Regions from separate parts of the Peribacillus sp. FSL K6-5616 genome, predicted to be linked through region 2. Evidence: riboswitches for the same ligand, from Rfam matches in the RefSeq annotation. Region 2 holds a riboswitch; each other region holds the start of a gene.

Region 1 (10,996 bases), 1.4 Mb from region 2:
TAGTAAGTTGATTTGTGCTTCTAAGCGAGCATTTTTCTCCTCTAGGGTAAGTTTTCTTTCCTTTTGGCGCCCTGAATTTCCTGCTCTAGTGTCACATAAACCAATAATCCCGTTCTTCTCGTAAACTGCTTGCCATCTCTTACTCGCTGATTTAATTCTTTCCGTCCCCAAAACCTCTACATCAAACCCAAATTCTTCAAATATTTGCCTTACGAACTTGCCTTTCTGTTTTTCCGCTATAAATATATGCTTAAATTCATCAGTATAAGTAATTCCTTTTGAACTTACAGATTTAACATAATTATTAGATGATAGTAGTTTGATTTCTTTCTCTGTAAAAAGCTTTTTACTCATAACCTTCTCCAGTCCCATGTTGTGTTTTCTCGTTGTGTTTCTTAATTATACAAAAAAGTACCCTATAGGAGACTTTTTTAGGTGTCTACTCTATAGGGTACAGTTTATCAGGGCCATCGAGCTTTTTTTGAAAAGTTTATATTACCTTTTATTAAACGATTGACTTCTATCCAGGTCATGATGCAATTGTGCTGCCGGAACCTTAGGGTTAGGAATCTGTCCTTTTGCAACTGGTTCAGCTACATAAACAAAATCTCCCGTACCATCTGGGGCGCTTCCTGTTGCCCACAGGCCGTCTGCCGATTCATTACCTTCCGACAAGTTCCAGAATTCGTACGCTTCCGGTTGAGATTCCATTTCCGCTTCCGGTGGGAATGATGCGGGAACAACCACGCCATTTTTTTCTTCAAGTTCTGCAATGGCCGCCATCCATTGATATTGGTGGTAACGATCACGGGCTAACATTTTACGGAAGGTAGCACGTACCCCTTCATCTTTGGTCATATGATATAAACGGGCCACTTGAAGGCGTCCTTGGCTTTCAGCATGCAGATTGGATCGCATGTCCGCTAATAAATTTCCGCTGGCTACGATATAAGATCCGTTCCAAGGCACCCCATTCGAGTTGGTTGGCAGTCCGCCAAGACCGCTTACGAGCAAATGCTGGGGATTGATACCACCCATGATCGCTGCTGTAGCAGGATCTTTTGCGGCTTCTGCTTGATCTTCCGGAGAAGCGCCATCAAGCAATTGACTAATGAGTGAACAAAGCATCTCTACATGTCCAATTTCCTCTGTACCGATATCCATCAGCATATCTTTGTATTTTTCTTCACCACGACAGTTAAATCCCTGAAAAAGATATTGCATCATGACAGTCATTTCCCCAAACTGTCCACCTAACACTTCCTGAATTTGACGGGCAAGCATCGGATCTGGTCGATCTACCTTAACTTCAAATTGCAATTCTTTTTGATGGCGAAACATATTAACTCCTCCTTTTTTTATATGATGTACGGTTTTTTATTACCCGCCTGTACATGCTTAAAACCATAATTCAGTTATAATGAACAATAATTAGAAGAAATTTACATACCGTTAACATTGATGACTGAACTAAAAAGCCAAGGATTTCTTTGTGCTATGAATCCCTCAATAAATAAGATATATAAAAGGTCCATTTACCTGTCTATAACTTTAAAATACAGGGTAAAGTAGAAAGAACCATATATAGGAAAAAGGAGGATGGAAAATGGATTTCAAGCCTCGAAATCAAAGAGATCAATCCATTTCAGAATTACGTTATACTTATTCCGCTCGTAACCTATGGTCCGGTTTTCTATTCGGGATCGGATTGGTTGCATTCATCGATGAAGCCATCTTTCATCAACTATTACATTGGCACCATTTCTATGACAAGTCCACAACCAGTATCGGGCTTGTCTCGGATGGTTTATTTCATGCTCTAAGCTGGTTCGCAACGGTCGGGTCGTTATTCATGTTCGCTGACCTTCGCCGTCGAAAGGGATTATGGCTGAAAAGGTGGATAGGGGGAGTTTTGCTCGGGGCAGGTTCTTTCCAGTTATATGACGGAATCATCCAGCACAAGCTCATGCGCCTCCATCAAATCCGTTACAATGTCGATATTTTCCCATACGACTTGACTTGGAACATTGCTGCCACAATCATGATCTTGATCGGCATTACCCTCGTCATTCAAACAAGGCGCAGCTTACTTAAAATGAAAGAAGACGCCAGCAATGCACAGTAATGGACATATTCATGATAATGGAACTGGTTTTGAACCGATTTTATTGATGCTACTCATGCTGGTTATAGTGATTTATATCGCAGCTGTCATCATTTCGAACCGCCGCTATAAAAAATGGCCTTTATACCGTACCTTCTTTTGGATTCTTGGCACTCTCTGTGCAGCCTCTGCAATCATAGGCCCAATAGCCAATCGCGCGCATATGGACTTCACGGCGCATATGGTTGGTCATTTACTGCTTGGAATGATTGCACCCATCCTGCTCGTGCTTGCTGCACCCATTACGCTTGCACTGCGAACACTTGATGTACAATCAGCAAGACGCCTTTCAAAGGTGTTGAAAAGTTGGCCGCTGCGGTTTTTAAGCAATCCAATCACTGCCTCTGCGCTTAATATTGGAGGGCTTTGGATCCTTTATACGACTGGTCTGTACGGGTTGATGCATCAGAATGCCCTTCTGCATGCATTAGTGCATTTTCACGTGTTCATAGCTGGCTATCTATTCACTGCGTCTATGATTTATATGGACCCTGCCCCCCACAGGTTCAGCTTCTTGTTTCGAGCTATCGTATTTACAGTTTCACTGGCCGGCCATGATATCCTTTCTAAATATATTTTTGCCCACCCGCCAAGCGGAGTCACCAAGGTACAAGCGGAAAATGGCGGAATATTAATGTACTATGCCGGTGATGCGATTGACGTTGCACTTATATGCATCCTTTGCTATCAATGGTTCAAAGCCACCCGGCCCAAGGGGTCACTAGCCTTGTAGGAAGGCGGTTCCATGATTACTTCGGTAAACTCCTGCGTTTCTGTTTAATCGTCCAACATTTAGCTCATACTAATTTTTGATGAAAAATTTTTGGATGGAGCTGAATGAAAAATGGAATATGAAGCGAATAATTCTACTGAAAATGCTCTTCGTGATTATAAAGCTGGAATCGGTGTCTTTACGCATAAAATGCCAGATCTTGCTGAGAAATTCAATTCGTTTACGGAAGAGTGCTTTAAAGAAGGTCAATTGTCCAAGAAAGAAAAACAGCTTATCGCACTAGGAATAAGCTTATATTCACAAGATGAATACTGTATTATCTATCACACAAAAGGATGTCTTGATCAAGGCTGTTCCGAACAAGAAATTCTTGAAGCAATTGGTGTGACCGCGGCATTTGGCGGAGGAGCAACCATGAGCCAGGCTGTTACCCTCGTCCAGGAATGCATTCAGGAAATAAATCAGATGAAACAATGATAAAGAAGGGATAGGAGAATCAGTCCTATCCCTTCTTTATGTTCTTAAAAATGCTTTTAATGACTCATGTTGTTGTTATTTCCTTGTGCGGGGGCATACGAATTCATCATTTGCTGCATATCCTGCTGTGCAAGCTGAGGAACTTGGTAATAATGATGTTTGTTTTGATATATCGAAATCTCATAAGCCATTTCAATGCAGTTCGGAACGGAATCTGCAAATACGCGGCGAACCACCGGATTCGTTATTTCAAGTGCTGCCATCGCCTTCATGGATGCTGCAGACTTAACAGCTGCAAGCATCAAGCCTGAAATGCATTCATCCGTAATTTCCGATACGGATTGCAAAGGTTTCTTTGGCTGAGTCGGTGTCAATCCATATATAAAATCGTTACCTTGATTCATTTTGTAGCTCTGAGTCGGTTTAGAAGGATCCTGGCCCGTTTGGAAGCACTCCAATGAAATATTATATTCATCTTGGATGAACTGATATTGACGATCCAGAATGTCGAGTAATTCCTGATCTTGGACATGCTGACGCAAAAGAGTATACGTGTTTAAAGTACCAATCGCTCCCGACAGCACTTCATGTACATCGAATACTTCGTGACCACCGTGATTCAATTGTGGGGGAATGGCACCCGTTTGCATGTTCTGGTGTACTTGACCTTGTTGATTTTGGTTTTGCATTGTATTTCCCTCCTCATTTTATCAATCAAGCGAACACGTTTAGTATGTTAAACCCCAACCGGATTATTCAGTCTAAACTCTTCCAAGAAGACCAATAAGCTGCTGCACCATTTTTTCTGTATAAAAAAACCGTGGCGCTTTAAACTATAAACACTTTATATACATGGGAGGATTTCTAATGACACATCAATGCTTCTATTGTAGTGATGTCACGGAAGAAAAAAAAATACATGTCGTAACATTTCAAGTTACTGACACGGATAGAAATGAAATGCTCTGTGATGAATGTTATCAAGAATGGCTGCAAGGAATAAAAGGGTAAGCATTAAAAGCCCTCTAACCTTTCCCAAACATCAACGATGCATGCTTGGATGAATTCAGGGTAACTTAAATGCGTTAATGAATTTCAAGGAGGATGGTTATGGGAATTTTAAGCGGAAATCCGAAAGATGAGCCTATGCATTACGGAGAGGTATTTGGAACATGGGCATTTCTAACCACTACAAAAGGGTTGATTGCCTGTCATCAAACCATGCTTAATCATACTGGCGACAAGGACCTGCATAAATTGCTTGTTGAAGTGATCAATCAAGGAAAACAGGAACATGACCAACTTGAATCGTTATTAAAAGAAAATAACGTAGGACTGCCTCCCTCACCACCTGAAAGGCCTAAAGCTAATTTGGAGGATATTCCCGTCGGGGCACGTCTTCAAGATCCTGAAATCTCCGCTTCAGTATCAATCGATATTAATGCAGGATTAGTTGCTTGCAGCCAAATGATGGGTCAATGCATCCGCGAGGATATTGCACAGATGTTTGCGCAATTCCATACCAACAAAGCTGCATTGGGTGCTGACTTCCTTAGATTGAATAAGGAAAAAGGATGGCTTGTCCCTCCTCCTCTTCATATTAATAAAACAAGTATGTAAATAGTAATGAAAGAGCCCCTTAATCATGTTTTGTGACTGAATGTCCAACATGATTAAGGGAGTCATTCCATAAGGACGATTATGGAATCATTACCATTGCAGACTTTCGATCAAGTGGCACTTTGTACATTGTTGACTATAATCATTTTTCACAAATTCATGGTTACAATTCTCCCGAAAAATGTTCAGCTCCCTTTTCAGCTGCTCCAATTGAGTTTCCAACTGTTTCATTTCAACTTTTATCTGGATTACCCGATTCATCGAATTCTCCCTCTCGTTGGAATCATTGATAGATTTCCCCATCCGTTTTCCTAAATTCATTCGCTTTTTCTTTAAGCCCTTCATCGATTACCGACTCAAAACCCAGACCCTTTTTCTTCGCCAAATCACGGATGTCCTGAGAGATTCTCATGCTGCAGAATTTCGGTCCGCACATTGAACAGAAATGGGCTGTTTTGGCCCCTTCTGCCGGAAGAGTTTCATCGTGATATTCAACCGCCCTTTCAGGATCAAGGGAAAGATTGAATTGATCTCTCCAACGGAATTCGAATCTAGCCTTCGAAAGGGCATCATCCCGTTTTCTTGCCTGCGGATGGCCTTTTGCAAGATCAGCTGCGTGTGCTGCAATTTTATAAGTAATGACCCCTACCCGAACATCCTCTTTATTCGGCAGTCCCAAATGCTCTTTCGGTGTCACATAGCAAAGCATGGCCGTTCCAAACCATCCAATCATGGCAGCACCAATCGCAGAAGTGATATGGTCGTATCCAGGAGCTATATCCGTCGTCAATGGTCCCAGGGTATAGAATGGTGCTTCTTGACAGACTTCCAGCTGCTTATCCATATTTTCTTTAATCAAATGCATCGGTACGTGACCGGGTCCCTCCACCATGACTTGAACGTCGTGCTTCCAAGCAATCTTCGTCAATTCCCCAAGTGTTTCCAATTCCGCAAATTGTGCCTCATCGTTTGCATCTGCAATGGATCCCGGACGGAGACCGTCACCTAATGAGAAAGAAACATCATACGTCTTCATGATTTCACAAATCTCTTCAAAGTGTGTATAGAGAAAACTTTCCTGGTGGTGGGCCAAGCACCATTGTGCCATGATGGAGCCTCCCCGGGAAACAATACCCGTAACTCGCTTTGCTGTCATGGGGATGTATCGCAAAAGTACACCAGCGTGTATGGTGAAGTAATCGACACCTTGCTCAGCCTGCTCGATTAATGTATCCCGGAAAACTTCCCAATTTAAATCTTCCGCGACCCCATTCACTTTTTCCAATGCTTGATATATCGGAACCGTCCCAACCGGCACAGGTGAATTCCTGATAATCCATTCCCGCGTCGTGTGAATATTCTTTCCTGTGGAAAGATCCATTATGTTGTCTGCACCCCATCGTGTGGCCCAAGTCATTTTCTCCACTTCAGCTTCAATCGATGAACTGACAGCTGAATTTCCTATATTCGCATTTATCTTCACGTGAAAATTACGTCCGATGATCATGGGCTCACTTTCAGGATGGTTAATATTTGCCGGAATGATTGCCCGCCCGCTAGCTACCTCTTCCCTTACAAACTCAGGGGCTACATTTTCCCTGATCGAAATGAACTCCATTTCTGGAGTAATGATCCCTTTGCGGGCATAATGGAGCTGGGTTACGTTTTTTCCTTTCACCGCACGCAATGGTTTTCTTTTCAATCCCGGAAAAACTTCGGCATTGGATTGTGACTCCACTTTTCTATATCCGTTATCTTCGGGCTTTATTTCACGCCCTTCATACTCTTCAACATCTTCCCGTTCCAGAACCCAGCTGCGTCTGATCGGGGCAAGGCCTTTATGAATATCAATCGGATATTCTGAATCCGTATAGAAGCCGCTTGTATCATATACACGTAAAGGCGGATTCTCCTCTTCACCGAATGCCCCTGTCGTCGGACTTAGCTCAATTTCACGCATAGGTACTTTAATATCGGGTCTAGATCCCTCAACATACACTTTTTTACTCCCGGCAAAACTGGACATAATTGAAACGTTCATGTCATTTACTGAATTACTCTTCATGATTTCATTTCTCCTTTTTAAGTTCATTTAAAAAGGACAAAATCCAATCCACTTCGCACGAAAAAGCCAGGTCTCATATTAAAGACCCGGCTAACGTTAGTATGACTACAGAAATGACCAATTGAAAGGTCATCGTTTAGTAGATTCTAACTTCCCCACGCTGGTATGAACCAGATCAGGTCCTGAGGGTTAAGAAGCTTAAGCGCTTCTCTCTCAGCCCAACTTTTATTGGACACCCCTAGTCTGAATAATTTAATTGATTACAGGGTAACTATATCTCACCCTTTTCATTCTGTAAATAATTTGAAAGACCTAATATTTTCATTGCAACTCTCCAAAATTTGTTATTTGGAGGAGGACCGCCAATTAATTCCCCAGGCTCTCAAGGATAGGGAAAAGCTCCTCTAAATGCTTGATTTCATAGGTTGGAAGCACTTCATTCCGTTTCTTATCATGGCGATTTATCCAAACCGACTTTATACCTACCCGTGATGCTCCAAGGATATCGGTCATTAAATTATCGCCGACCATCAATACTTCATCCTTATCCAGCTCCATGATTTGCAAAGCATGCTCAAAAATGGAGGCATCCGGTTTACCTCGACCAAATGCGCCTGAAATCACGATTTGGTCGAAATAAGGAACCAGTTCAGGCGTTATTTCAAGTTTGGTATTTTGCAGTTCAGGAGATCCGTTCGTTAGCAATAGCAAGTTGTACTTCCCTTTTAATTCATCCAGAACACGGAATGTTTCTTCATAGATAAATGGCTTTTTGCGTCTTTCGGCCGGGAAACGTTCTGCCAGTTCAAGCCCAAATTCCGGGTCATCGATCCCTAATGCCTTCAAGCCCCTCGTCCACGCTTCTTTCCGATAAGCCGGTGCGATCCCGGCCATCTTCCGGAATTCATCATGATCATCCTGAAAATTCCCCCATAGTCCCTCAAATGGGTTGATTCCGATCATTTGAGTGAATGCATATGTATCGTAAGAAGAATAAAGATCACGCGCTTCCTTCCGCACCGCTTCTTCAAACTCGTCGACATTCAGACCATATTTCTCCTTGGCAACTTCGCATGTGGCCACAAAAGCCTCTTTTACACTTTTCTGATCCCATAGTAATGTATCATCTAAATCAAAAAAAACTGCCTTCAGCAAAATGTCCACCCCTCTTTCCCCAATATTGAATTCGTAAAAATTACACTATTACAATAATAAACCACAACCAATAAAAAAAGAATAACTATTCGGAAAATACATGCCTCTTTCTTCGCAAAATGGCTTACCTTTTCCGGTGGGGAACCATATATTCATTTCCCTTTTCCGCTTTCAAATACATACAATTTTCCATTACTGGCAATCTTGAACTTTGGACCGGTGAACCCCCGTCGGATCAGCTCTTTCCTCATATATACCATGAGGGCGGCATGACTCACGATCAGAACATTCCTTTCCCCCTTTGCAAAGACTTCATCCAATACATTATTGATCCTTTGCTCTGCAATCTTAATTTCCGCCCTTGTCTGCTTGTTGATCACCGAGCAGCAGCGAATCCAGATGGCCCAAAGGATGAACGGCAGCTTAACCCTTCCTCTCAAAGGGGGAGAAGGTATTTCCCGCAGCTCCTCCATCCGATGAACCGTGCCTGGAAAGATGTGTTCCGCTGTCTTGACGGCTCTCGACATATCACTGCAATAACATTCCTGCCATTCCTCCACGCCAAATAAAGTCGTTCCATAAATAATATCCGCTGCATCATAGTCCACAAACCATTGCTTCATATCATCCGCCGTCACAGATTTCCCAGTAGGAAATTCATGTGCCACCTTAAAATGCCGTACCAAACCAATTTTCATATATTCTCCTTTTTATCTTTTAAAATATTCGTTTCTATTTCTTATAAAAGCCCTTAACAATATATTAACCTATGTAAAGCTATATAATAAATGCAAGTTGAAACCATTAAAAGCCTACTGAGCTCCCCTTGTGCATGGTTAAAGGTTCTCACAGATTGTGTCACTGCAAGCATTTAATTATCATAAGGAAAAATATCATGGCCATATGTAAAAAAGAGAAAGCATATCGCCTTCTCCTTTCGTTTAATCTATGAATTGGAGTTCTGTTACCGTACATCTTTTCCTGAATTTATATTTCCCGCTCAAATCACTGAATTGATAATCATTTAGGGATTTACCCAGTTGTTCCTTTAGTTTATCCGCCGTGATGGATTCCTCAACTGTCTCTTTCCAATTTTCATTTCCCATTATCTCTTCGAACGGAATGGTAGTCAGGACTTCATCATATATCTGGATGCTTTGATCGATGCCGAAGCTGCCATAGATACTGCCATTTTCATCGGCAAAGATATGCTCCGATTCCAATTCTTCCACCAATACTTCCAGATAACCCTTTGACTTAACAGGCTTGATGGCAATCTCCGCTTCTGCCTTTACAGGTCCCAATCTCTTATCGATGATCTCTATCGTCAATTTAACGTGAACGGGCGGATAACCAAACCCTTCACAAAGTTCTGCTGCCGAGTTATATACCATCTGAACATCCTCCTTTTGTCACTATCATTATATAATATAAATACTCCATTCCCTTACCAAAAACCCTTAATCAAGATCACTCGGCAATGCATCTCTCCTTCATCATCGGAAGGGTCAATCGTCACATTCCCGGAATCCCCTTTAAAAGCATCATAGTAAAAAAAACAGTGTACCCCCGATTTCCTCAGTTCACGGGTAGGATGAGCATTTATCCCGCGTCATTTATACGTTTATCGATCATGCACCATACACTTTTATCTATTTACGAACTCAACTAAAAAATCCAATGCAGCTCAGGGGCATTGGATTTTTATAGCTACACATTATTGCTTTAGCACCACTTTAATACATTCATCTTCATGATCGTTAAAGATTTGATAAGCCTCACTCGCTTTTTCGAGAGGGACTTTATGGGATATGATTTCCGTAGGGTCGATCTCTCCAGCCGTGATTTTATCAAAAAGTTTGGGCATGTAGTGAATGACCGGTGCTTGTCCCATTTTCAGGTTAATGTTCCGCTCAAATAAATTGCCTAATGGGAACATATTATATTTCGATCCGTATACGCCAGTCAATTGGATCGTGCCGAATTTACGTACGGCGTTAAGGGCAATCTCGATTGCACTTAACGTTCCACCCTGAAGTTTCAGCTTTTGCTCAATCGCCTCTATCGTCGATTTCTTCCCATCCATTCCCACACAATCTATGACCACATCGGCCCCGCCTGAAGTGATTTCCTTAATGTAGCTGCCCATATCGTTATATTCATCGAAGTTATACGCCTCTACCTTATTCATCTGTTTAGCCTTTTTGAGTCTATAAGGTAGATTGTCGATGGCAATGACCCTTTTTGCTCCTTTCATCCAAGCGAACTTCTGAGCCATCAAGCCAATCGGCCCACAGCCCAATACCGCTACCGTATCATCTTTATTGATGCCAGCGTTCTCTACACTCCAATATGCGGTTGGCAGCACATCGGACATGAACAAAAGTGACTCATCTTCTAGTTCGCATGACTCCGGGATGACAAACGGCATGAAGTTTCCATATGGCACCCTTAAATATTCTGCCTGCCCGCCTGGATAGTTCCCATATCGTTCAGTAAAACCAAAGTACCCGCCTGTATCCACCGCTTCATTAGGGTTGGAATTATCACATTGACTCTCCATATCATGTTCACAATAATAACAGTGCCCGCAAGAAATGTTGAAAGGCAGGACAACCCTGTCCCCTTTTTTCACCTTTGTCACTTCCGGACCCACTTCTTCGATGATGCCCATCGGTTCATGGCCAATGACATAATCTTTATGCGTCGGCAAAGCACCCTGGTATATATGGAGGTCGGACCCGCATATAGCTGTTGAAGTCACTCGGACGATGATATCATC
Region 2 (10,996 bases):
GAAGGCATTTTGTGTAGGTGGAGATCAAAAGGAAAAGGGAGAAGAAGGAGGATATAGTCATTCTGGTGGTTTAGGTGGTGGAATGGGACTGGAAATCGAAACGCTGCATCAAACGATCCGCAACATTCCTAAGCCGGTCATTGCAGCGGTTAATGGGTTTGCCATCGGAGGCGGGCATGTCCTTCATGTCATATGTGACCTAACCATTGCATCTGACACGGCAAAATTTGGCCAGAGCGGGCCAAAGGTCGGTAGTTATGACGCAGGTTTCGGTTCAGCTTATTTAGCACGAATTGTCGGAGAAAAGAAAGCGAGGGAAATCTGGTATTTGTGTGAACAATATTCTGCACAAGAAGCAAAGGAAATGGGACTTGTGAACAAAATCGTTGCCCCAGAACAATTGCTCGAGGCAGCAGAAGAATGGGCAAGAAAGATCCTTGATAAGAGTCCAACTGCGCTAAAAATGCTCAAATATTCCTTTAATGCAGATAGTGCCAACATTCAAGGGATTTCACAACTTTCGATGGGCAGTTTAGCGATGTTTTACAATACACCAGAATCGGAAGAGGGAAAAAATGCCTTCCTGGAAAAGAGGCCTGTTGATTTTAATAAATTCAGAGGTTGATGAGGGGGAAGAAAACTAGTGAAATTGGAGACGATTTTGACTCAGCAATATGTGGAGAAATATCAAGACGTTTGGCCAAACCGAACGATTTTGGATTATTTGAATGATGCTATAGTAAAGCATCCAGAGAAGATAGCGATTATCGATAAAAAAAGTAGTTTTACTTACAAGCAGCTTGGTAAGTTGGTCGATCGAATCGCATTGGGTCTCTTGCATATAGGATTGGGTAAGGGGGATGTTGTCTCTTTTCAACTGCCTAACTGGAATGAATTTATAATCTTACACTATGCTGTTACAAGAATCGGTGCCATCAGCAATCCCTTGATACCGATTTATCGAGATAGGGAAATTGGCTATATGGTTGGGATGGCAGAATCTAAAATGATTGTTGTACCAGATTATTTCCGTGGGTTTTATTACCCTGACATGATTGAGAGACTAAGCCATCAATGGCCTTCAATGAAACATATATATGTGATTGGGGAAAATGCCCCGAATGGGATGAAACTGTTCTCCTCCCTATTTGATGAACCTTGGGAAGACCGGATGGATTCTTCCATTTTGGATGAAATCACACATGACCCCAATGAGGTGACTGAAATTATCTTTACCTCGGGAACCACGGGAAGTCCAAAAGGAGTTATGCATACACATAATACCCTTTGTATATCTACAAATTATTGGATTGACCGCTTACATTTAAAATCCGATGACGTTCTTTTCATGGCGTCAACGTTCGCTCACCAAACGGGTTTTGGTTATGGAGTCAGGCTCCCAACACATATTGGAGGTACGGGAATCTATCAAGACATTTGGAATCCGAGAGAGTTTATTGAATGGGTTGAGAAGGAAAAGATAACGTTTACGGCGGGTGCCACTCCTTTTCTGCAGGATACGGTTCAGATGGGGGGGATAGAAAGGTATGACCTCAATTCGCTGCGAGTCTTCGTAGCTTTGGGTGCCCCGATTCCCAGGCATTTAGTAAAGGAGGCCGTGAAAAAAGTACCGTTCAAGATATTGTCAGGGTGGGGACAAACGGAAGATGGCTTGGTAACCTTGACGAGACTTGAAGATACAGAAGAAAAACTGACGAATACCGACGGAATCCCGTTTCCGGGTATGGAGTTAAAGATAGTGGATTTTGAAGGGGAAATCTGTGCCCCGAATATAGAAGGCTCTTTATTAGTAAGGGGTCCGGCTCTTTTTGTCGGCTATTTTAAACGAATCAATGATACGTTAGCTGAGTATAGTGACGGATGGTTCATTACCGGTGATCGAGCATTCATTGATGAAGACGGGTATATCCGGATTTCTGGAAGAAACAAAGACATAATCATACGTGGCGGTGAAAATATTCCAGTCGCTTATGTAGAAAATGTATTGTATGAACACCCGGATATTTCTAGTGCTCAGGTTATTGCGGTTCCAGATTCCCGTCTTCAGGAAAAAGCATGTGCATGTATCAGTATGAAAACGGGAAAGAGCCCGATCACGATGGATTCAATGCAGGAATTTCTCCTGGGAAAGGGATTGGCAAAACAATATTGGCCTGAATTTATTGAAATAATGGATGACTTTCCTCGTACGGCAAGCGGGAAAATTCAGAAATTCCGGCTCCGGGAAATGATTAATGAAAGGATAACCGACAATATATAGGCAGCTTAAATAAATCCATATTGACTAAATAGTGAAAGTGGAGGGGAATATGATGACAAAAAGAATGGCATTTATCACAGGTGCTGGAAGCGGAATTGGCAGAGAAATTTCAAAAAAATTGGCTTCTCGCAATATTAACGTCATCGTGGCTGATATTAATCTTAAAAATGCAGAGGAAACGGTTTCTTTAATCGAAAAGTCGGGTTTTGAAGCCAGAGCGGTCCATTGTGATGTAACGAAATTAGAAAGTGTAAAAAAAGCCGTCGAAGAATCAGTGAACTATTATCATAGAATAGATATATTGGTTAATAATGCAGGCTGGGATAAGGTGGAACCTTTTTTAAAAAGTGATCCCAGCACATGGAAAAGGATTATCGATATTAATTTACTTGGGCAGATCCATACTAGCAAGGAAATTTTACCTCTCATGATTGAAAATGGATACGGTAAGGTAGTAAATATTGCATCCGATGCAGCAAGAGTCGGATCAAGTGGAGAAGCAGTTTATTCGGCTGCTAAGGGAGGGGTTATTGCCTTTACAAAAACGATAGCAAGAGAAATGGCACGTCATAAACTCAACATCAATTGTATTGCGCCAGGTCCTGCTGATACGCCCCTATTTCAAGAAATAGGCTCATATAACGAAGGTATAGCAGGCGCCTTGGAAAAAGCGATTCCATTCCGACGGCTAGCACAACCAGAGGACATTGCCAGTGCTGTTGCCTATTTCGTTTCGGAAGAGGCAGGGTATATTACGGGGCAAACTCTTTCCGTAAATGGTGGATTAACAATGGTTTAATAGATCGTGGTTAAGTGGGTATGGAAGATTGAAAGTTTAGTAACCCTAAATCAAGAAAACTTTTCTAATACGTTTGACAATTGGATTTATCGTGTTAATATAAAGGCAAATGAATTTTAATATACAATTTGTACCACTAGGGGTGCTTTATAGGTAAAAGTTGATTTTTTACCCACAAAAGCTGAGATTGAAGTATGACTTTAAGACCCTTAGAACCTGATCTGGTTTATACCAGCGTAGGGAAGTGGGGTCTGGAACTATACATTTCTGTATTATTTCTTGTACAACCACTTTCTTTACGTTTAAGAAAGTGGTTTTTTGTTTGCAAAAAAAGGGGTGATAAGTGTTTTTTTCTGTTTCGTTCAATGAAAAAATACAATTTGGAGGTAATGGACATGAAGTTTTCAGAGGAAATCCGTAAGGAAGTTGATCACATTTGGGAAGCTAGTTTTAATCATCCGTTTGTAGCAGGAATAGGAGATGGCACATTGCCATTGGAGTGTTTCCGTTTTTATGTCATGCAAGATGCCTATTATTTATCTCATTTTGCTAGAGTTCAAGCCTTAGGGGCAGTCAAAGCTACAGATTTACATACAACAAGCAGGCTTGCCGGCCATGCACAAGGAACATATGAAGCGGAGTTGAAGCTTCATGAGAATTTTTCCGAGAGATTAGGCATCACAAAAGAAGAACGGGAAGATTTCAAGCCTGCCCCGACTGCCTATGCTTATACTTCCCATATGTATCGTGCGGCTTATTCGGGACATTTAGGAGATGTTATTGCAGCTATCTTGCCGTGTTACTGGCTGTATTATGAGATAGGTGAAAAGCTGCAAGGGTGCATGCCCGAAGAGCCGATTTATCAAGAATGGATAGCGGCTTACGGAGGAGAGTGGTTCCGCACTTTGGTGGAAGAACAAATTGCGAGGCTGGATGAGATTGCTGAAAAAGTAACTGAAGAAGATAAGGCGAGAATGAAAGAGCATTTTATTCTCAGCAGCCAATATGAATACTCATTTTGGGAAATGGCTTATCGTTTAGAGACATGGCCCGTTCATAAGGAAACATTAGAAGTATAAAAGGAGAATGAAACAATGAAAAAAGGATTGAAATTAACGGATATATTAGTCACGATCGTGATTGCGGTAGCATTTGGAATCGTTTATATCCTTTGGGGTTCGATTTATTATTCCGTTAAACCATTAGGATTACATCTGGATCAACTTATTTATGGAATGTGGTTTATAGCTGGCCCTGTCGCCTTTTTCATTTTACGGAAGCCGGGTGTGGCACTTTTGGCGGAGATAGCTGCAGCTTCAGGGGAATTCTTTCTAGGTTCCCCATGGGGGCTGACTGTACTGTTATATGGGGTGGTCCAAGGTTTGTTCGCGGAACTGGTGTTCATGGGGTTCAAATATAAAAAATTCAATATGCCGGTGGCCGTTTTAGCTGCGATGGCTTCCTGCCTGGCATCAGTTATCATGGATTTTGCATACGGGGAAATAGGTGCGCTTTCTACTTGGAATCTATCGTTATTCATGATAGCGAGGTTTGTGGGTTCCATATTCTTTGCAGGTGTGACCGCTTATTATCTAGTTAAAGTCCTGGAAGCAACAGGGGTAACTAATCTTGTGCGTCCGGTTTCCAATAAAGATTATGCAGAACTTGATTAAAAGAAGAGGTTGAGGGCCATGGAACCAATCGTTTCTGTTGAAAAGTTAAGAATGAAATTTCCCGGTGATGAATCTTTGATATTCAAGGACCTATCACTATCATTTGATCAGGGAGAAAAAGTGTTATTGTTGGGACCATCTGGATGTGGTAAGTCCACTCTGTTGCAAGTGTTAAGCGGATTGATTCCGAATTCCATCGAAGTCCCGATGAAAGCGGAGAAATTGAAATGCCCTTCTTCATGGGGGTATGTTTTTCAAGACCCTGATAGCCAGTTTTGCATGCCATTTGCCGATGAGGAAATTGCCTTTGTCCTAGAGAATCTTTCCGTCCCTAAAGAAGAAATGAAAGAGAAGATTCAAAATCATTTCCGTAAAGTAGGATTGAACCTGGACCATACAAGTATTGACACATTATCAGGCGGGATGAAACAGCGTCTGGCAATCGCTTCAGTATTGGCCCTTGAACCAGAAGTTATATTTTTAGATGAACCGACCGCCATGCTTGATCCAGAAGGAACGAAAGAAATCTGGGACTTGTTGAAGGAAGTCGGAAAAGACAAAACGGTTATTATCGTCGAACATAAAATTGACCATGTTTTAGAATTCATCGAACGAATCGTGCTTTTAAACGATGACGGTCAAATCATAGCTGATGGTCCAAGAGACACAATTCTTTCCCTATATAAAAATGAAATGAGAGAACATGGAATTTGGTTCCCTGGTGTTTGGGATGAATATATACAGAGTAATGCACCCACTAGGGAATACCATTTTACAGATGGTTTACCCCTTCTGGATGTGCAAGGATTTAGCGGTTTTCGGAATAAAGAGGAAAAAATACACGTTGAAGAGCTGAAGGTCCATTCAGGAGAATGGATTGTGATCAGGGGAGAAAATGGCGCGGGCAAGAGTACACTTTTGCATGCATTGATGCAATTCATAAAAACGAAAGGTACGTATGAATTAGTGGGGAACCCCATTAAAGTGGTGAAAAAACCAACGGATCATATGACGTTTGTCTTTCAAAATCCTGAGTTTCAGTTCGTTGCAAATACTGTATATGAAGAGATTGCTTATTCATTGCGTATTGATAGAAGGCCGCAACAAGAAATAGATGAGAGAGTCCGCTCATTGCTTAAAGTTTTCCGTCTTGAGGCACATCGGGATAAACATCCATTTCAATTATCAATGGGGCAAAAGCGTCGATTAAGCGTAGCAGCCTCAATCGTAATAGACAAAAAAATCATTCTCCTGGATGAGCCGACCTTTGGTCAAGATTCGAAAAATACCTTTGCATTACTGGAATGGTTTGAGGAATATCGAAGACGTGGAATAACAGTGATCATGGTAACTCATGACGATCATATTTCAAAAAACTTTGCAACCAGGATCTGGACGGTTAAGGACGGAAACGTAATAAGTGATGAAAACATCGCGCAAGCCGGATTTGTTGAGACCAAAGTTAAAAGGAGTGTCATGTAGATGAATGTTTCAAACGCAGAAACATGGCTCTATGGAATTAATCCAAGCCTTAAACTTGGTGTGCTGATTGTGTTATGCATCGTGGCGTTATTCATTCACGACCTGAATTATATGATGAATATCACCATTGGCGTATTACTTTTATTTTTGTTTTTTACCGGGCATTCGATAAAACGCATCCTGCTTTTGTCGATTCCCTTTTGTTTCATTTTTATATCCACCTCTTCTGCCATGATATTATTCGGGCAAGGTGAAAAGCTTTGGTTTGAGTGGGGACTCATATCGATTACGGAAGAAAGTTTCATGAGGGGATTACTCGTAGGCTTTCGAGCTTTGTTTTTTGCGGTCCTTGGTTTAACTTTTTCCTTAACGACGAGACCAGTGAACTTGTTTTATTCGTTAATGCAGCAAGTTAGGCTTAAACCGAAATATGCCTATAGTTTCATGGCGGCATTAAGGCTGATTCCCATCATGATGGAGGAGTTCCAAACGATACGGAACGCGATGAAGGTACGCGGTTTCGAAAGGGGAAAAGGAATAAAATCGGTATATTTTAAAATGAAAGCCTACTCCATCCCGTTGTTATCCGGAAGCATCAGACGTGCACACCGAATCGCGGTTGCGATGGAGGCAAAGCGATTTACAGACAGTCGGGATCGAACATACTATTATGAATTCGGGTTTTCAATAAAGGACCATGGTTTCATTCTGTATTTTATCATCCTGCTGTTGGCCGGCTTTTATCTATCGATTCAATTCCCGTTAGTATCCATTTGATTTTATGAGATTGTAACTTTACTAGTTGGGGGTTCTTAGTATGAATGCACATGAATTGCATATTATTTCCACTGGGAAACAGCCAATTGAAAAGTTTGTGGAAATCGCTTCAAACATTCAGGAACATGTCGATTTCTTTTATCTAAGGGAAAAGCATAGGAGTGCAACGGAACTCTATCAAGCAGTGAGGCTATTACATGATAATAAGATTCCGCTTTCTAAGATCATCATTAATGACCGGGTGGATGTAGCCTGGGTACACAAAGTATTTGGTGTGCAATTGGCTTTTCATAGTTTAGATGCAGAAGTCGTAAAAGGAGCTTTTCCAGGGATGAATGTTGGCTGTTCGATCCATTCCATGGAAGAAGCGAAAGCTGCATTCAGCAAAGGGGCCAATTACGCGATTTATGGACATGTTTTTGAAACGGATTCAAAAATGGGCCTTCCTCCCAAGGGAGTTGAGGAGCTTCATGCAATCACAAGAAATGTCAATCTTCCGATAATTGCGATAGGAGGAATAACACCTTTTAATTGCCAAGTCGTGCTGGATGCGGGGGCACGCGGAATTGCGGTCATGTCAGGTGTGCTTGAAGCTGAAAATCCGATTGAAGCTGTTAAAGAATATGCGAAGTCTTTGGGAAAGGAGACATAAGATGAATTCCATATATGATGCAATCATTGTAGGGGGAGGAGTAATAGGTGGGTCCATTGCATTTCAATTAGCCAAGCGAGGTAAAAAGGTCCTTTTATTGGAAAAAGACAGACTTGCCAGTAAAGCATCCAGTGCTGCAGCCGGGATGTTAGGGGCACAAGCCGAGTTAGATGCTGATAATCCCCTTTTTACATTGGCAAGCCGAAGCAGGGGGATGTTTCCAGCACTGGCGGAAGAATTAAAAGATATAAGTGGAATAGACATCGAATTAGTGAACAAGGGCATGTTTAAGGTGGCGTTATCGAGTGATCAAGTAGCCGAGTTGAAGAACATGATCAGAGTCCAGCAAGGTGCGGGGCTTGAGGCTGAATGGCTATCGACCGCTGAAATAAGGAAAACGGAACCGCTTTTATCGGATGAGATTAAAGGAGCCATGTTCATTCCGAATGATGGACAAGTTTCAGCCACGAGGCTGTCGCTCGCTTTTACTGAATCTGCAGCTGCACTTGGTGTGGATATAAAGGAATTTGTTCATGTCTCCGATTTGGTTACGGAAAACGGATGTGTAACGGGAGTTGTCACGGACATAGGTGGATTTTCAAGTGAAAATGTCATCGTGGCAGGTGGCGCTTGGAGTGCTTTCCTCCTAGAAAAATCAGGGATCAGGCTCGACAGTTATCCAGTAAAGGGAGAGTGCTTTTCCGTCCTGACCGATCGTCCATTGCTTGAAAAGACAATCTTCTCACATGGCTGCTATCTTGTGCCCAAAGTTGGCGGAAGAATCATTGTCGGGGCAACGGTTAAAGCGTACACTTTCGATCAAAAGGTAAGTCTTAACGGGATTTCTACGTTAATTGAAAGAGCAACGCAATTGCTTCCGGCGATTAAAGGAACCGAATTGGAAAAGACATGGGCAGGTATACGCCCCCAAACTGGGGACGGCTTGCCGTACTTTGGTGAACATCCGGCATGCAAAGGACTTTTCATTGCAACGGGGCACTATAGGAATGGCATCTTGCTTTCTCCAATTACAGGTGTACTTATAGCGGATATTTTGGAAAGGAAGGCAAATCCCGAATGGTCCCCTTTTCGATTGGACCGTTCGATACAGCCCCTTTTTTCTTGATGGAGGTGGATGAATTGGAATTGATTATTAACGGGGAAAAAATACGGATTCCTGCTGAAGAATCAACAGTTACAGGGCTTTTACAACACTTTAATCTACATCAAAAAGTAGTGATCGTTGAATTGAATGATGAAATATTAGCAAAAGAAAGTCTAAGTGAAACACTTTTGTCAAATGGAGACAAGGTAGAGATTGTACATTTTGTAGGAGGCGGATGATATGTTAAAGATTGGTTCTTATGAATTTTCCTCAAGATTATTATTAGGTACTGGAAAATATCCAAATTTCGATATTCAAAAACAATCAGTGGAGGTTTCGGAGACGGAAATATTAACATTCGCGGTCCGGAGAATGAACATTTTTGAAGCCAGTCAGCCCAATTTTTTGGAAAAGCTTGATTTGAAGAAATACACACTCCTTCCCAATACGGCAGGAGCTAAAACAGCCAAAGAAGCAGTGCGCATAGCCCAGCTTGCAAAAGCATCTGGCTTATGTGACATGATTAAGGTTGAAGTCATTGGCTGTCAAAAAACACTGCTGCCTGACCCGATTGAAACATTGAAAGCTGCTGAAGAATTAGTGAAGCTGGGATTCACCGTATTACCTTATACTTCGGATGATGTCTTGCTCGCTAAACGCCTGGAAGAAGTAGGGTGCCATGCAATCATGCCCGGAGCTTCACCAATTGGCTCTGGTCAAGGCATTATAAACCCACTGAACTTACGGTTCATCATGGAACAATCAGAGGTGCCGGTAATTGTTGATGCAGGGATCGGAACACCCTCTGATGCAGCAATCGCCATGGAATTAGGGGCGGATGGCGTATTACTTAACACTGCTGTTTCCGGAGCAAAAGACCCAGTCAAAATGGCGAGGGCAATGAAACTTGCCATTGAGGCAGGGCGATTGGGGTATGAAGCAGGAAGAATCGAAAAGAATGATTATGCGATTGCAAGCAGCCCGGTTGAAGGATTGAGCATTGGATGAATGAGCGTTATTCACGTCAGGAACTTTTTTGTCCTATTGGGGAAGAAGGGCAAATGAAAATTCGCAAAAAACACGTTTTGGTGATTGGAGCGGGTGCTCTCGGTACGGGAACTGCGGAAGGCCTTGTACGAGCCGGAATTGGGAAACTCACCATTGTTGACAGGGATTATGTAGAGTGGAGCAACCTTCAAAGACAACAGCTTTATTGTGAAGATGATGCACAAAAAAGAATACCGAAAGCAGTGGCAGCGAAGAATCGCCTGAATGCGCTAAATTCAGATGTAATCGTAAAATCACTTGTGGCGGATGTTTCGGTAGATGAATTGGCAAAGCTTGTTGAAGGCGTGGATTTGATATTGGATGCCACTGATAATTTCGATACAAGGATGCTTATTAACGATACTGCACAAAAATATAAAATCCCCTGGATTTACGGTGCCTGTGTAGGGAGTTATGGGATAAGTTACACGGTAATCCCAGAGACGACACCATGTTTGAATTGTTTGCTGGAAACGGTGCCGATTGGAGGACTGACTTGTGATACGGCGGGAATCATCAGCCCTGCCGTTCTAACGGTCGTTGCCCATCAATTAGCGGAAGCTTTAAAAATCCTTGTCGAAGATCATGAATCGCTGAGAAACAAAATCGTTTCATTTGATCTTTGGAAAAATGAACATTCATCCATAAATGTAGCGAAATTAAAAAAGGATACTTGTTTGTCATGTGGGTCAAATCGAACGTATCCCCACCTCTCTTATTCAAATCGAACAAAGACCGCCGTTTTATGCGGAAGGGATTCTGTCCAAATCCGGCCGGCAGTGAAGGTTGAAAGAGACTTAGCGGAACTCGAAAATAATCTTATCGCACAAGGAGGTAAGATCGACAGGAATCCTTATTTACTTTCATTTACCATTGGAACCCATCGGTTGGTCGTTTTTAAAGACGGGCGGGCGTTGATTCATGGAACAAAAGATATTGCAGAAGCAAAAACGTTATATCATCGTTATTTTGGCTGAAATGGCACCGACTTGCAATTCACGTTTATACCCGTGAAAGAGTGCCAAAAAAAGATGCCCTTATAATAGGAAGGTATCGAACATTTTCCCAATGTGACTTATTTGCTCAGAAATATAAAACGAAAGCGGTGTCTGCCTTTTTGGGGCGGCACCGCTTTGTTATGGAACGATTATATAAGCAGCTTACATATCATGACTGCTAT
Region 3 (10,996 bases), 1.7 Mb from region 2:
TTCCATGATAAACTAAGACATATAAAATTGTAGCAAAGAATCCTCAAATTGGAAATGCATTGGTCCATTTTGCACAAATTGCATTTATCGTAAACAGGATATAGAAAGCCCTTTCATCACCATACATACTAGGGGGGAAACATGATGAGCAATCGAAGGAATATTTATTTTTTCCATGCACCGAATGCTGAGATGCTTAGCAAGGTTGAATACTTATCAGACTTGGCGAAGCAACATTCGTATGAAGTCATCCAGGATTTCACAAAAGCGAACATCATCGTAAGCATCGGTGATGACGGCACATTCCTGCAGGCAGCCCGTAAAACCGGGTTCAGGGATGACTGTTTATATGCGGGCATTTCCACGACAGGTAACTTGAATATGTATTGCGATTTCCACTTGGAAGACAGTGATAAAATGATTGATGCCATGACAAGGGAGCAAATCGAGGTGCGTAAATATCCAACCATCTCTATCCAATTGGACGATCAGCCCTCCTTCTATGCCCTTAATGAACTCAGTATCCGCTCTTCGATCACCAAAACGTTCATCATGGATATTTTCATTGATCAACTCCATTTTGAAACTTTTCGCGGGGACGGGATCATCATTGCGACTCCGACCGGAAGCACCGCCTATAATAAATCGGTCAATGGGGCCGTTGTCGATCCCCTTCTCCCTTGCTTCCAAGTGAGCGAGCTTGCTTCCGTCAATAATAATACCTATCGGACCCTAGGCTCCTCATTCATCTTAAGCGGTGCTAAGACGTTGACCGTCCACCTTGAACAAAACGGACCAAGCTATCCGATCGTCGGAATGGACAATGAAGCGTTAAGCATCAATCATGTCGAAAAGGTAAAGGTCCGGTTAAGCGGTAAAGTCATCAAGACCGTTAAGCTAAAAGACAATTCCTTTTGGGAAAAGGTTAAAAGGACCTTTCTCTAAACGAAAAAAGGTACCGGATATGATAACCGGTACCTTTATATATGATAAAAATCTTTCGTATTTCGATAAAGGGCTTCATAGACATCCTCAATCGGCAATCCTTTAATCGAAGCAATTTGACGCACACTTTCATGCATCATGCCGGGATGGGTCCATTCCCCATTGAAAACCCCTTCAAACGGCCATGGTCCATCCGTTTCTATCATCATCAGCTTAAGTGGATAGGCCGAAACTAATTCCTGTATTTCCCTCTCATAACATACATCAGGTGTAATCGAAATGCGGTAGCCCTTTTCTGCCATTCTTTCAACTGTCCGGATATCCCCTTTAAACCAATGAAAGTGTGCCCTTGTGATTTGATGCTTATCCAAAAGGTCGCAAACGATAGGTGCATCGTCATGGACGGCATGAAGGATGACCGGCTTTTCAATCTCTTTAGCTAAGGTCAGGAACCTTTCCAGTATCACTATATATGCTGAGTTATCAATATTGGGGTTTTCCTGCCTTAAGTAATAGGGCAGCCCAACCTCGCCTATGGCAACCATATTGTGACGATGTTCCCGCATCCAGCTCAATAATTCATTCACTTCTTCATCACTCGGGAGGGGCTGCTCTGGATGAAAACCAAAGGCAGGCTTAATTCGTGAATCTTTAAGTGAAAGCTGATAATTGTTAATCGAAGAAGCCAAATTCATGGAAACAGTCAGCAAGGATTCCAACTGAACCTTTTCCATGTCTTTCAGGATCTGCTTCCGCTTAACAATATCATACTTATCCAAATGGATATGGCTGTCGATGATTCTCAAATGGTATGGCCTCCTTACTTAAGTAGTGAAAGTTGGCTTGAGTGCTGCATATAATTCTCTCTTCAAATGAATAAATTCATCACTAAGAAGCTGTTCTTCTCTTCTTGGCCTTGAAAATGGAACTTTCACTTCTTTGATGACAGCAGCCGGTTTTGCTGATAACACATAAATTCTATCTGATAGGAAAACCGCTTCATCTATGCTGTGAGTGACAAAAAGCACCGACCTCCGATTTTCTTCCCAAACCGACAACAGCCATTGTTGCATTTGCAATCTTGTCAGTTCATCCAAGGCAGAAAAGGGTTCGTCCAGGCACATCAAGTCCTGTGGACTTAAGATACTCCGAATGAATGCGGCCCTTTGCTTCATGCCTCCAGATAATTCATGCGGATATGCTTTATCGTATTCTTCTAAACCAGCTTTCATCAAAAGGGTTTTTGCCTTTTCTTTATCTCTGGTCCCAGTAAGTTCACTTCCAAGCAAAACATTTTCCAATATCGTTCTCCAAGGTAAAAGGGAAGGCTGCTGAGGCATATAGCTGATATGGCCCTTTAAGCCATTTATCTTTTTATCATCCAGTGAAATGATGCCATGATCAGGCTTCAAAATGCCGCCGATCAAGTGGAACAATGTACTTTTACCGCTTCCCGATGGCCCAAGGATCGTGACAAATTCCCCATCATTCACATGGAAATTCATATTCTCCAAAATATTCTGCTTGCCATCGAAAGAATAGGAGACGTCTTTAATTTCCAGCTTCATCCTTTTCGCCCTCCTTTCTCTTCCAAGAAACCAAGTATTTCTCCAGGAAAGTGATGATTCCAAAAAAGATCAGGCTCATTCCCATAATGATGAAAATGGCTACAAACACCCGATCTGTCCTGAACGCTGAAGAAGCGAGAGTCATATAAACACCAATCCCCGATTTTGCCCCAAGCCATTCCGAAATAACTGCACCCATTACACTATAGGTAGCTGAAATTTTCAGGCCGGAGAAAATGAACGGGATCGAGTGAGGAAGTTCCAGCTTCCAAAATAACTGGTTTTTTCCCGCTCCCATCATCTTGAAATAATGCTTAAGCTCGTATGGTGTCTGGCGAAAACCGTCCAATGATGCAACCGCAACCGGAAAAAAACATACAAGTGAAATCACGATTAACTTAGGCAGCATGCCAAAGCCAAACCAGATCACCAAAAGCGGCGCCAAAACAATGATGGGTATATTTTGTGATAGTATGAGCAGAGGATAAACCGCGTCCTTCACACCTGGAAATAGGTGTAGGATTGCCGCGATCAATAAGCCGATGCAACTTCCAATAAAAAATCCCGACAACGCAAGCTCGGTTGTGGATATAAGGTGTCCGTAAAGATTGCGGGACGACTCAATTCCTTCAATGAAAATGGCCGATGGAGCGGGAAGCAGCCATTCTTCAACTTTCAATAAGACTGTCACTGACTCCCATACTATCAGCAACAATAATAAAAGAAAGAAGGGAGCCCCCTTCTTCCAAATTCCCCTTCCGATCATGCCCGATATTTCTCCGTTAACGTATCCATCGTAATCCCGCTTGGCTGATATAATATTTTCACTTGTGAAATGACATTCGGCGATCCTATTTCAATCATTCTTACATTCATTTTTTCTATCACGGCAAAAAGCTCGGAAAGTTCCCCCTCCATTGTCGTTTCTAGCGGGTGAACCTCATACTTGACACCTGATTCTTCAATGATCTTGATTGCTTCATCGACCATAGGGATGACATTTTCCCCTTTAGGAATAATTTGTATACTAATTAATGAATTGGCCATTGTATCTCCTCCTAGTTTGGTAAAAATTCATTGGTAAATGCCTTTTCAGGATCGAAATCACCTTCAAGAAGCTTATTTTCAGTCATCCACTCACTGTAATTCTTCCAAATTTCAAGCTTTTGTTCACCCCATCGCGGAGCATCATCCTGATACTTGTCTGCAAGCCACTCCTGGCTTCTCTTCACCAGTTTTGGATCAAGATCCGGTGCAGACTCGATTAACATATCCGCTGCATCATCAGGATTCTTAATCGCAAACTGGTACCCTTTCGAAGCTGCATGAACGAATGCTTTAACAGTCTCGAAATCTTCTTTTATCATCTTTTCATTTGTAGTCAAAACAGGCGTATAGTAATCAAGCTTATCAGAGTATTCGGTTAAGTACACCATATTAAGCTTTTCATTCCGCAGCTCGGCCTCAATGCCTGTCCAACCATAATAAATCCAGGCAAAATCTATATCCCTTTTAACCGAAGTGAAAAAATCCATGTCCCCTGTATTGACTATGTCCACTTCATTTACATCCGCATTTTCCTTTTTCATGAGTGAATCAATAATGGCCTTTTCAACCGGAGATCCCCAGCCGCCATAAGTCTTCCCTTCAAAATCCTTGGGAGTCGTAATGTCCTTTTCCTCTGGGGAAGCGAATCCCGAGGTATTATGCTGGATGACGGCAGCTACCGAAACAATCGGTACGCCCTGCACGCGGGCCTGTGTTATGCCCTCCTGGTAACTCACGCCAAATTCAGATTTCCCTGAAGCGACAAGCTTATCAGCACCAGCTTCACCTGGCATGATAATTTCCACATCAAGACCTTGTTCTTTAAAATAACCTTTTTCCTTGGCTACATACAATCCTGTATGGTTTGTATTCGGTGTCCAATCGAGCACGACCAATACCTTTTTTAATTCTTCATTTTTAGATGCTTCTTCTTTTTCATTGGTTCCGCCTGCTCCGCATCCAGCTAAAAGGAAGAACGAAGTTAACAGTGGTAAGAATTTATTCAAGTCATTATCCTCCTACACATTCTCATTCTATAAGATCCATATGCCGGAACCATATTAGGGGGCTATTCAAATACTGGATAAAAAAACAAAAAACGCCCGAAGATGAATTCGGACGTTAACATACAAAACAGAAAATCAGTCATAATATGTTCCCTCCGCTGGCATCACCCAGATCAGGTTCAAAGAGTCAGCATCTAATGGATGCAATCTCAGCCAGCAGTACTGGCCCCCCTACATTTCTCGCACATATGAACTTTTCTCTCTCATTATATCAATTCATAGGGAAAAAGGAATACTAATTTGCTTCTACTCTCTAATTTGAAAGGTATTCCTTGCACTTCAGGATATCTTGCAAAACATCTTTTGGAACGAAAATCATTGAAAGCAAAATAGTTCTGCCTCTTTCCGTTCCAATCATTCCTGGCTGCAACGGTGGCGGACACGTTCCAAATAGTCATTTCTTTGCAAGCATTCATATAATGAGCATTACGTGTAGACATTTTTGTTTACTGGTTTTATTAAACCCTTAATTTCATAAGCAAAAGGTGGATATGTCATGATAAAGATTAATCACAAATGGTTAGATGTCAGTCAAATCCAACCAGGTGCAGCCTCTGCCAGATCGCTTGAAACTCTTCAATGCTTGGCGGAAGATTCTAACGTTTTTGAATACCGGAACTTTGGGGATTTTAATTTCGAGATACAGCTGAGGAACCGGGTCATAGAGGCAGCTATTGCGTTGGATAAAAGCGGGCCGGAATTTTCCACACTTGAGGAGTCTCAATCCAATCAGCGTTATTGGCACCTTTCAAAGGATGGCACCTTCACCCTTCAGCCAGGGATTCTCCCTCATGATGCGCTCGTTGACATTTTCATGAATGGGGGGCTTTATGCCTTCGAATGCGGGACAGCAATAGTCGTCACTTTTTTAAAGGCGATTTTGGATTTAATCGGCCCCAGGAATTTCGACTATCTTTTTTCAGACCTATTTTTATATGACTGGCGCCCTCCAAGGAATATGGCTCTCAACGTTCACCAGGGAAGGGACTATTTACCAGGTGATTGCGTTTACTTCAAAAACCCTGATCACGACTTGGCAACCCCTGAATGGCAAGGTGAAAATGCCCTATTATTAGGGAATAACCTCTTTTATGGCCACGGGATCGGGATTACCACTGCACAGGGAATCATCGATGAATTAAATAGCAATAGAAAGCCGTACGCCACCATATCAGCATTCCTGACAACACATATCATTTTCCTGGATAGTTCCTTCTATAGACAATTCCAACTGAATTCCCCCCGTGCCAATCCCGATAACAATCCTGCCTGCCTTTCCAATTGTATTGTTTCTGAAATAGGTTCGAAGATATACCTTTCATGACCCTGGCATTTCGCCTATGCCATAAAACCGTTTTATTGAGTAACGACATAAAAAAAAATGCTTGGGCAGAAATCTCCCCAAGCATTTTTTTCTTTTCACGCACCAATATTCCCTTTGCCTTTGAACCTGCGGGCACTTGCCTGCCCCCATTTCGTTATGGATAGTGTATAAACAGCCAAAGCTGACCATATGAACAAAAAGGCTAAAAGATGTGCTTTGGTGAAACTTTCATGATAGACGAATACCCCGATCAATAAAGATAAGGTCGGAGCGATATACTGAAAAATGCCAAGCATCGATAACGGGATCTTCTCCGCCCCTTTTGCAAAATATAAAAGAGGCAATGCCGTGGCAATCCCGCCGCCCACCAACAGCAAGCTTGTGCTTCCGTCTGTAAAGAATTGCATTTCCGACCTGTTCATCAAGTAAATCAGGTAACCTAGGGCCAGAGGCGTTACCATCATCGTTTCAAGCGTCAGCCCGATTGCCGATTCGGCCTTGATCATTTTTTTTGCCAGACCGTATAATCCAAAGGTCATGGCCAAAACAAGAGAGATCCACGGGATCGTGCCGAAATGAATGCCAAGGATCAAGACTCCGATTCCTGCAAGCAGGAATGAAATGATTTGGGCCCCGCTCAATTTTTCTTTTAAGACTATCACTCCCAATAGTACACTGACGAGCGGATTGATATAATATCCAAGGCTCGTGTCGAGGATCCGTCCTGAGTTAACGGCCCATATGAACACTCCCCAATTAGCTGTAACAAGCAGTGACGCCGTTAGCAATGCCGTAAAGAGTTTCGGATTTCCCATTATGTTTTTGACATAATCAAGAAACGCCTGCCATTTTTTCATGAACATCAATAAAACCAGCATGAACACGAAAGACCATAATACCCTCTGAGCTAAAATTTCTATTGCACCGACTCCCTGAAGGAACTTCCAGTAAACCGGCACAACTCCCCACATCATGTAAGAAAGGGCTGCATAAATCGCCCCTTCTTTTTGTTGATCCACTTTCATAACAAGCCTTCTTTCCATTTACATTCCTTTATCTAATTCCATCTAACAATTTTGTATTTCCATTTCTTTTTTTGCAACTGTTAATTTTTATCATACATGATTTTGTCATCGATGACCGTCATGACCGCCTTAGCTTTCAGGAGATCATCCGGTGCAACAGCAAAGACATCCAGATTAAACACGGTAAAATCGGCATCGTACCCTTTATTGATCACACCGCGGCGTTTTTCCTGGCCGATTGCTGCAGCACTCCCTTTGGTATACAATGCGAAAGCCTCGAAAACGGAAAGCCTTTCAGACAAACCATATACGGTACGGTCCTCACTGTTGATTTTCATCCTTGTGACAGCTGCATGAATGCCCAAAATCGGATTTAATGGTTCAATGGGTGCATCCGATCCTCCCGCACAAATGATGCCCAAATTCAAATAGGTTCTCCAGGCATAGGAGGATTCCAATAGATCGGCTGGCACCTTTTCTTCCACCCACGGAAAATCGGACGGAACGAACCCCGGTTGGATATCAAAGATTACCGGCAGCTTCGCCGCCCGCTCCAAAAGCTCCGGCCGAACAATCTGCGCATGGATGAGCCGGTCCCTCTGTCCCTTTTTCGGGGGGAGGGCTTCAATTGCATTCAAGACGTATTCAAAAGCGAGATCGCCAATCGCATGGACAGCAATCGGCATTCCGGCAGCCCTTGCTTTTTCCACCCATTCCTGAAGCTCGTTTTCAGTGAATATCGCGACTCCATTCGTATTCTTTTGATCTACATAAGGTTCGCTCAACAGGGCTGTGCGTCCGCCTAAGGAGCCGTCGGTAAAGATCTTCATGCTGTCGAATTTGATATATCGCGTACCTTTCTGATAGCCGCCGCCTGCTGCCAGCATTTCTTCAAACGCTTCGTGATGGACGAGCAAGTTGGCGCGAAAGGCCATTTCCCGGTCCTCGATTACCGATTTAAACGCCTGATATGTCGGCATGAAACCATTGTAGTAATGGAGGTCCTCGGTATGCCCCCCAGTCAAACCTAGCTTATATGCGTCTTCTATGGCCTCTGTGAGCGCGTTTTCGATATACTCTTGATCAATGCCGGGAAGGCTGTCTAAAATGAGGTTCTGCGCCTGGCTTTCTTTAAATAATCCATTTAAACGTCCGTCAGGATAACGGCAGATCACCCCGCCTGAAGGTTCTTTTATATCTTCTTTAATATCCGCTTCCAAAAGGGCGCGCGAATTGACCACCAAGGCATGACGGCAGATCCTTTTCAATACGATGGGATGATCTGCCGATATCGCGTCAAGCTCATCCCGTAATATCAATTCAGGTCTCGGCCATTCATTTTCATTCCACCCTTCGGCAACGATCCACTTTCCGGCCGGGGTCTTTGAGCACTTTTCCTTCAAGGATTCCATGATCGACTCCCTGCTATCCATCAAAGAGAGGTCTAGACGAAGCAGCCTTTCACCATGTCCGACCAAATGAAGGTGACTATCCACTAATCCCGGCAGCATCGTTTGTCCTTTTAAGTCGATTTCCCTGGAAATATTGCCGGCATGTTCATTTTTCAAATGGTCCAGGCTGCCGGTATCAACAATTACCCCCTTTTCAGTGAAGACTGCCTCCACTTGTTCATTTTCTTTAACCATCGTATAAATCGACCCATTGAACCATAACGTTCCCATTCCGGCTTTACACTCCTTATTAAATGATTGTTACTGTGCAGATATGCAGTAAGTGTACCATCTCATATCATGAATTCCCATATTTATGCTTTTACCCAAGCCCCTGTCAATAAAAAAAAGCCAGCCTTGGAGGCTGACGGTCATGCATTTCGATCAATTGTTAAGAAGTGCTTCTTCCCTTTTCCGTAAATCCACCCGTTTGATTTTACCTGATGTCGTTTTGGGCAGCTCTTCTAAAAATTCGATTTTCCTTGGATATTTATATGGAGCAGTCAATTCTTTCACGTGCGATTGAAGCGTCTTGATCAAGTCCTGGCTGTTCGGATCGATATCATCCATCAAGACGACATACGCCTTGACCACATTTCCCCTTATTTCATCAGGACTTGCTATAACGGCACACTCTTTAACATATGGATGCTTAACGAGTGCATCTTCCACTTCAAACGGTCCGATCGTATATCCCGAACTGATGATGATATCATCAGAACGACCCTCAAACCAGAAATAACCATCCTCATCCTTTTTCGCTTGATCGCCGGTGATATAATAGTCCCCGCGGAACTGCTGCGATGTCCGCTCGGGATCTTTAAAATATTCCTTAAATAGGGCAGGTGTATCGACATGTACGGCAATATCCCCCACTACGCCAGGCGAACAAGGTTTACCGGAATCATCGATGATTTCCACATGGTTGCCCGGAGTCGGTTTGCCCATTGAGCCCAATTTAATTTCCATGCCTTTCGTTACACCAACCAACAAGGTATTTTCGGTCTGTCCATACCCATCACGCACTTCAATCTGGAAATGGTTCTTAAAGACCTCGAACACTTTTTGATTTAAAGGCTCTCCCGCCGATACAGCACTGTGAAGATGGGATAAATCATAATCATCAAGGTTATCCACCTTTGCAATCAATCGATATTCGGTTGGCGTGCAGCATAATGCATTCACTTTGTAGTCCTGTAGCAGCTGAAGATATTTTTTCGCCTCGAACTTTCCATGATAGGCAAGGCCTGTCGCTCCTGTTCCCAGAACCGCCAGGAAAGGACTCCAAATCCACTTTTGCCACCCTGGGCCTGCCGTTGCCCAAACGACATCCGTTTCGCTGATCCCGAGCCAGTTTGCAGCAGACGTTTTCAAATGGGCATAAGCCCATCCATGTGTATGGACGACCCCTTTTGGATTCCCTGTCGTTCCGGAAGTATACGATAAGAATGCCATATCCTCACTCTTCGTGTCAGCGATGGTCAGCTGATCGGATTCCTCATCGGCGAGCTCATTCAAATCCAGCCAATTTTCGATTCGTTTTCCGATTGAAAACTTCAGGAGGCTTTCCGCTCCTTCTATTTCATTCAATTCGTCAGTATATTCATGATAACTGATGATTCCTTTGACATCACCATGGTTGACTCGGTACTGCAAGTCCTTCGCACGAAGCATTTCAGAACAAGGGATGACAATCATGCCAATTTTCAATGCGGCTAAATACACTTGATAAGCTTCCACCAAACGGGGGATTATGATGAGGACCGTATCACCTTTACCCAGTCCTTTTTTCTTGAAGGCATTTCCAATTTTATTTGCACTTTTTAATAAATTCTCATATGTAAGTTGTTTTTTATCTCCGGTTTCGTTCTCCCAAAGTACGGCAACTTTACCTGGATCTTTTGCATAACGTTCCATTTCACTCACTAAGTTGTAATGTTCCGGAGCCAATAAGTCTTCACGCTTCATATTCTTCCCCTCCAATTATGAACTCTTAGTACCTACTCATTATACAAGATACTTCTCTAAAATTTCTATTTATTTTTACAAATTAAAAAAGAGAGCGGGTGTAGAATCCGCTCTCTTATAGCCTGTAGACAATTCCTAAAGTGAGTTTGCCTTCAGTTTTTTCAATAAAACATTCCAGTTGATTTCAAAGATCCGCTCCCTTTCCGCCGACTGCCTGCCAAGCCTCATCAAAGCAAGCCCCTGTGGGGTCTCGGCTACCCAGTTATTCGGCAGGAGTGTCGCACATTTCTTCAATCCTTTAAGGAATACTGAAGGATAATCTAGTTTACTTTTTAAATTTTGGTTCGAGGCGAGAGCAATTCGGAACTCCTTTTGCCGAAAAATTGATGAAACCGCCAGACTAAAGACGAATTGGAGAAGAGGAGCCAGTTTCCCTACAATATTTCTTAAAAAAGAAGTTCCAGTGATTGGAACGGAAGGTACGAGACTCCTGCGGGAAAAGCGTGGCCAAGGGAGACCCCGCAGGCGAACGCCAAGGAGGCTCCCCGGACCGCCCGCGGAAAGCGAGTGCCTGGAGTGGAAATCATTACACATACTCCCT

What was found. A riboswitch is a leader RNA that binds a small molecule or an ion and turns the genes downstream of it on or off. The one in region 2 is predicted to bind thiamine pyrophosphate.
Region 1: it holds a riboswitch for thiamine pyrophosphate, as region 2 does, so the genes downstream of both, thiC (phosphomethylpyrimidine synthase ThiC) here and tenA (thiaminase II) in region 2, are expected to answer to the same signal.
Region 3: it holds a riboswitch for thiamine pyrophosphate, as region 2 does, so the genes downstream of both, MHB45_RS16825 (ABC transporter substrate-binding protein) here and tenA (thiaminase II) in region 2, are expected to answer to the same signal.

What each region holds. Positions count from the first base shown of each region.
Region 1 covers NZ_JBBOYT010000001.1:356,983-367,978, reverse strand. Annotated here, with positions in the region: one part of gene MHB45_RS01795 (IS3 family transposase) at 1-354, opposite strand, end outside; gene MHB45_RS01790 (manganese catalase family protein) at 496-1,341, opposite strand; gene MHB45_RS01785 (DUF2243 domain-containing protein) at 1,607-2,125, shown strand; gene MHB45_RS01780 (cytochrome c oxidase assembly protein) at 2,172-2,897, shown strand; gene MHB45_RS01775 (carboxymuconolactone decarboxylase family protein) at 3,009-3,374, shown strand; gene MHB45_RS01770 (spore coat protein) at 3,431-4,063, opposite strand; gene MHB45_RS01765 (hypothetical protein) at 4,242-4,385, shown strand; gene MHB45_RS01760 (DUF3231 family protein) at 4,485-4,994, shown strand; gene MHB45_RS01755 (hypothetical protein) at 5,085-5,255, opposite strand; gene thiC (phosphomethylpyrimidine synthase ThiC) at 5,278-7,059, opposite strand; TPP riboswitch at 7,195-7,309, opposite strand; gene MHB45_RS01745 (HAD family hydrolase) at 7,426-8,214, opposite strand; gene MHB45_RS01740 (histidine phosphatase family protein) at 8,367-8,912, opposite strand; gene MHB45_RS01735 (hypothetical protein) at 9,156-9,608, opposite strand; gene MHB45_RS01730 (zinc-dependent alcohol dehydrogenase) at 9,932-10,996, opposite strand, start outside.
Region 2 covers NZ_JBBOYT010000001.1:1,792,840-1,803,835, forward strand. Annotated here, with positions in the region: gene menB (1,4-dihydroxy-2-naphthoyl-CoA synthase) at 1-625, shown strand, start outside; gene MHB45_RS08550 (AMP-binding protein) at 644-2,281, shown strand; gene MHB45_RS08555 (SDR family NAD(P)-dependent oxidoreductase) at 2,334-3,080, shown strand; TPP riboswitch at 3,209-3,340, shown strand; gene tenA (thiaminase II) at 3,476-4,159, shown strand; gene MHB45_RS08565 (ECF transporter S component) at 4,175-4,753, shown strand; gene MHB45_RS08570 (ABC transporter ATP-binding protein) at 4,772-6,235, shown strand; gene MHB45_RS08575 (energy-coupling factor transporter transmembrane component T family protein) at 6,236-7,012, shown strand; gene tenI (thiazole tautomerase TenI) at 7,053-7,664, shown strand; gene thiO (glycine oxidase ThiO) at 7,666-8,790, shown strand; gene thiS (sulfur carrier protein ThiS) at 8,805-9,008, shown strand; gene MHB45_RS08595 (thiazole synthase) at 9,010-9,777, shown strand; gene MHB45_RS08600 (thiazole biosynthesis adenylyltransferase ThiF) at 9,774-10,793, shown strand; gene MHB45_RS08605 (small acid-soluble spore protein P) at 10,977-10,996, opposite strand, start outside.
Region 3 covers NZ_JBBOYT010000001.1:3,503,821-3,514,816, forward strand. Annotated here, with positions in the region: gene MHB45_RS16800 (NAD kinase) at 145-945, shown strand; gene MHB45_RS16805 (TatD family hydrolase) at 981-1,751, opposite strand; gene MHB45_RS16810 (ABC transporter ATP-binding protein) at 1,770-2,513, opposite strand; gene MHB45_RS16815 (ABC transporter permease) at 2,497-3,279, opposite strand; gene MHB45_RS16820 (thiamine-binding protein) at 3,276-3,560, opposite strand; gene MHB45_RS16825 (ABC transporter substrate-binding protein) at 3,572-4,567, opposite strand; TPP riboswitch at 4,701-4,810, opposite strand; gene MHB45_RS16830 (protein-glutamine gamma-glutamyltransferase) at 5,124-5,951, shown strand; gene rarD (EamA family transporter RarD) at 6,047-6,976, opposite strand; gene MHB45_RS16840 (amidohydrolase) at 7,057-8,658, opposite strand; gene mbcS (acyl-CoA synthetase MbcS) at 8,812-10,395, opposite strand.